2 regions of the Komagataeibacter sp. SM21 genome follow, and region 2 is predicted to be linked to the other one. Evidence: riboswitches for the same ligand, from Rfam matches in the RefSeq annotation. Region 2 holds a riboswitch; the other holds the start of a gene.
What was found. Region 2 has a riboswitch for S-adenosylmethionine ahead of metZ (O-succinylhomoserine sulfhydrylase). Riboswitches for the same ligand answer to the same signal wherever they lie in the genome.
Positions count from the first base shown of each region.

Region 1: it holds a riboswitch for S-adenosylmethionine, as region 2 does, so the genes downstream of both, metA (homoserine O-succinyltransferase) here and metZ (O-succinylhomoserine sulfhydrylase) in region 2, are expected to answer to the same signal.

Region 1 covers NZ_JBGLOV010000013.1:80,730-82,928, forward strand. The annotation lists gene metA (homoserine O-succinyltransferase) at 1-761, opposite strand, end outside; SAM-I-IV-variant riboswitch at 803-910, opposite strand; gene ACBR42_RS12880 (bifunctional diguanylate cyclase/phosphodiesterase) at 1,070-2,199, opposite strand, start outside.
Region 2 covers NZ_JBGLOV010000004.1:224,352-226,550, forward strand. The annotation lists gene ACBR42_RS06410 (membrane integrity-associated transporter subunit PqiC) at 1-266, shown strand, start outside; gene ACBR42_RS06415 (hypothetical protein) at 373-855, shown strand; tRNA gene ACBR42_RS06420 (tRNA-Gly) at 891-964, opposite strand; SAM riboswitch at 1,081-1,161, shown strand; gene metZ (O-succinylhomoserine sulfhydrylase) at 1,291-2,199, shown strand, end outside.

The DNA of each region.
Region 1 (2,199 bases), on a different contig from region 2:
CCCGCCGCCCGATCCCGGAAATATTCATCCGCCAGTGAGGTGGAATCATATTCAAGATGGTTGAACATATGCAGCGCATGATGATCCGGGTCATCAAGCAGGCAAAGACCCGTATCCGCACTTTCCGCCAGTACGGTCATGCCACTGTGGGCCGGAATATCGGCCCGCCTTACCTCGGTCCAGCGGGAGACGGGAATGGACAGGTCATCGGCAAACCCGACCAGATAGGGTGAGGATGGAACAAGAATGCGGTGGTCATAGACACCGAACGCCTTTTCCGCCAGCGCATGCTTGGGCATGCCATGGAAATGATGCACCGCCGCCTGCGCAGCCCAGCAGATATTGAAACATCGGTGCACATGGGTCTGGGTCCAGTCAAATATCCGCCGCAGTTCGTCCCAGTATTTCACCTGATGAAAAGGCAGCCGCTCAACCGGCGCACCTGTTATGATGAAGCCGTCAAACCGTTCATCACGCACATCTTCCCATGCCCGATAAAACGATGTCATGTGATCGGCTGGCGTATTGCGCGGCACATGGCTGTTGATACGTACCAGCGTCAGTTCCACCTGTAACGGCGTCGCCCCGACCAGACGGGCAATCTGCGTCTCGGTACAGATCTTGTTGGGCATGAGGTTCAGCAGGCCGATACGCAGCGGGCGGATATCCTGACGCGTGGCGTCGGTCTCACCCAGTACCATAACGCCCTCAGCCTCAAGCGTGCTGCGGGCGGGAAGATCATCCGGAATTCTGATAGGCATTGCGACGTCGTTCCTCCATTCAGGCAGGGACGACATGGTGGCTTGCTCCGTTTGGTTGCCGGTTCGGCCACATCCTCCCTTTCAGGAGCGCCACCTTGCCCGGAACGGCAGGTTGGCGTTGGGCGTCGCCCCAACTCTTGATGCAGGTGCGATGCTAGGCATTTTCCGCCCCGACGGCAAGCTTTTATGGCGGGACGGAGAACTGCTCCCCTCCTCCCGTAAAAAAACGGCTGTGCCTATATGTCCCCTGCCCTTACCCGCCGGACATTACATGACAAGGGCACGAAGTCTGGCCTCGCCCCCTTACATCATACCATTTCGGCTGCGCACTGGATATGCTGGCGGATGCTGTCAGCAGGCTGCGGCCTGCCAAGCAGGAAGCCCTGCACCTGATTGCAGCCAAGCGCGTTAAGCTGCGCCCACTGGTCCTGCGTTTCCACGCCTTCCGCCGTGATCGGAATATCCATGCCATGCGCCAGGTTGATAATGGCCTGTATAATACTGGACGCCCCCTTTTCCGGCAGTTCACGCACAAAGGAGCGGTCAATCTTGATTTTCTGGAACCGGAAGGAACGCAGATAACCCAGCGAGGAATACCCCGTGCCAAAATCATCCAGCACGATGCCACATCCCATCTCACCCAGCTTTTGCAGGATATCACGATTGGTCGCGCTATTCTGGACGAAGATGTTTTCCGTAATCTCGATCTCAAGACGTGCCGGCTCAAGGCCAGCCTGCTGCAACGCGCTTTCAACTATATCCACAAATCGCGGATTACGAAGCTGTATTGGCGAAACATTGACCGCCACCTTCAGGTGTTCCGGCCATGTCGCGGCCTCCCTGCACGCAGCCCGCAGGACCCATTCCCCCAGATCGTGTATCAGGCCGTTTTCCTCAGCCAGACCGATAAACTGGTCCGGGGGTATCATCCCCTGCACGGGATGCTGCCACCGCGTCAGGGCCTCACATGCACAGATCCGGTTCCCCGGCATTGTGTACAGCGGCTGGAAATGAAGGGTCAGTTCGTCATTCGCAATGGCGGCACGCAATTCGTTACCCAGACGGGCACGGGTCTGGATCTCATCACGCAGTTCCGCATCGAATAACTGGAAACCATTGCGCCCCAACGATTTGGCGCGATAAAGTGCTATATCTGCATATTGCAGCAATGTTTCTGATGAATCCGCGTCAAACGGATACAGCGCCGCGCCAATACTTGCGCCAATAACGATATGATGGCCGTCAATAATATAAGGCCGCCCCACGGTCTCGACTATTTCGCGCGCCCGGCCCTTCAGTTCAGCCTGCGTGGGGACAGCAGGCCAGATAATGGCGAATTCGTCCCCGCCCAGACGGGCGACAAGATCTTCTTCCCGACTGCATGCCCGCAGGCGAGCCGCGACAAGTCGCAACAACGCATCACCCGTCGCATGCCCGT
Region 2 (2,199 bases):
GGCTTCAGCTCAATATCAGCCGCCTTGATGTCAGCCGGGATGGCAAATCCGCGCTCAATGCGGACTGGGCCATCATTCCGGAGGATTCGCGCGCCAACATCCTGCGCAACCGCACCGTCATCGTCACGGACGGCAATACCAGCGGGAACGCCAATATCGCCGGGGTGACGGAAAACCTGCTCAACGAACTGAGCAACCGGATCGAGGCGAGCTGGCCCACCGGGGAAGCCTCCACCCCCGCCGGACATCAGCACGGCCGACACTGATCCATCGGCAACGGGGACGGTTTTCGTGCCCCGAACACGGCTGAAACCTTCCCCCGCACGGGGCATTGGGTGCATAACCTTATGTAACCAAGGGAGGGTTTCCCCCATGCCGCGTGCCTTTTCCATTTCACCGCTTGCAGGCGGGCTCGTCGCATCCATACTGCTGACAACAGCGCCGGGCATGGCGCGTGCGGCTGGCGCGCCTGTCATCCTGGCGCAGCATCCCGGCACGGAACTGGACCGTCAGGCCCGCAGGCTGATGGTGGAAGACCTGCATACCGCCACCACACATGGCGAACGCCCGGTGCTGCTGACCGGATCGGGACAACTGTCCGATGACCCGTCGCGCACGGCGCTGTTCGTGCAGGTGCAATCCGTCAGCCTGTGCGGATCGGCGGGCTGTTCCACATCGGTTTACCTGCCCGATGCCCGGCGCAACTGGACACGGGTTCTGGATTCCGTAAGCGGTCCGGTCGTCATAACGCCCCAGACCCATGACGGCATGCACGACCTGCTGGTCGATGGTACGGACCGCTGGGTCTGGAATGGCACGACCTATACGGACACGCAGGCCACCACAGCCCCGTAAGGGTGCATCAGGATCGCCGGATTTTTCAGGGAAAATGGAGCGGGTGAAGGGAATCGAACCCTCGTATGCAGCTTGGGAAGCTGCCGTTCTACCATTGAACTACACCCGCATGCGGGCTTTCTATACTGCACAAGCATGGCAGATGCAATCACCCCCATGCAGCACGGGCAGCAGTTGACGCACCCGGCCCTGATCCGCAATAAGCATCAATGTCCGGCGCGCCATGTGCCGGGCCCTCGTGATTTGATATGGCCGGCTTGCGGCGAGGTAAAACATACGCGCTAAAGAGGCCTGATCCCGTCGGCAGGGCGCGGGTATCATGGTTTCCACGGTCGTGAACCGCCCTTGCGGGCCTGACTTGGCGCACATGACCCGTGCGCACGGGTCGTGGTCCGCATATCCAGACCACCCTGTTTGCAGGAATTCACATCCGTCATGACTGACCAGCCTGATCCCAGAACCCTCCGCCCGGCAACGCGCCTGATCAATGCGGGCCTTGAACGCACCCCCTACGGTGAAACCAGCGAGGCGATGTTCCTGACCTCCGGCTTTGTGTACGACAACGCCGAACAGGCGGAAGGCACATTTACCGGCGATGTCTCGCATTACCAGTATTCGCGTTTCGGCAACCCGACCGTATCCAACCTTGAACGCCGCCTGTGCGACCTTGAAGGCGCGGAATCCTGCGTGCTGACCGCCACGGGCATGGGGGCCGTCTCCTCCGCGCTGCTGGCGCAGGTGCGTTCCGGTGACCGGGTCGTCGCGTCGCGCGCCCTGTTCGGTTCGTGCCACTGGATCGTAGCCGAACTGCTGCCCCGCTACGGCGTGGAGACGGTGTTTGTCGATGGCGGCGATCTGGCCGCGTGGAAGGATGCGCTGTCCAGGCCCACCAGCGCCGTGCTGCTGGAAAGCCCGTCCAACCCGATGCTGGATGTGCTTGATATCCGCATGATCTGCGATCTTGCCCACAAGGCGGGCGCCATCGTGGTGGTGGATAACGTTTTCGCCACCCCGCTGTACCAGAAGCCGCTGGAACTGGGTGCGGACGTGGTCGTGTATTCATGCACCAAGCATATCGACGGTCAGGGCCGCGTGCTGGGTGGCGCGGTTCTGGGTAATGCCAAGTGGATTGACGAGGTGCTGCGCCCCTTCACCCGCAATACCGGCAACAGCCTGTCCCCCTTCAACGCCTGGGTCATGCTCAAGAGCATCGAGACACTTGCCCTGCGCGTGAACGCCATGACACAGAATGCGGCAAAGGTGGCCGACTTCCTGGCGGACGCACCGGGCATCGCGCGCGTGTTCTATCCGGGTCGCAAGGATCACCCGCAGTATGAACTGGCG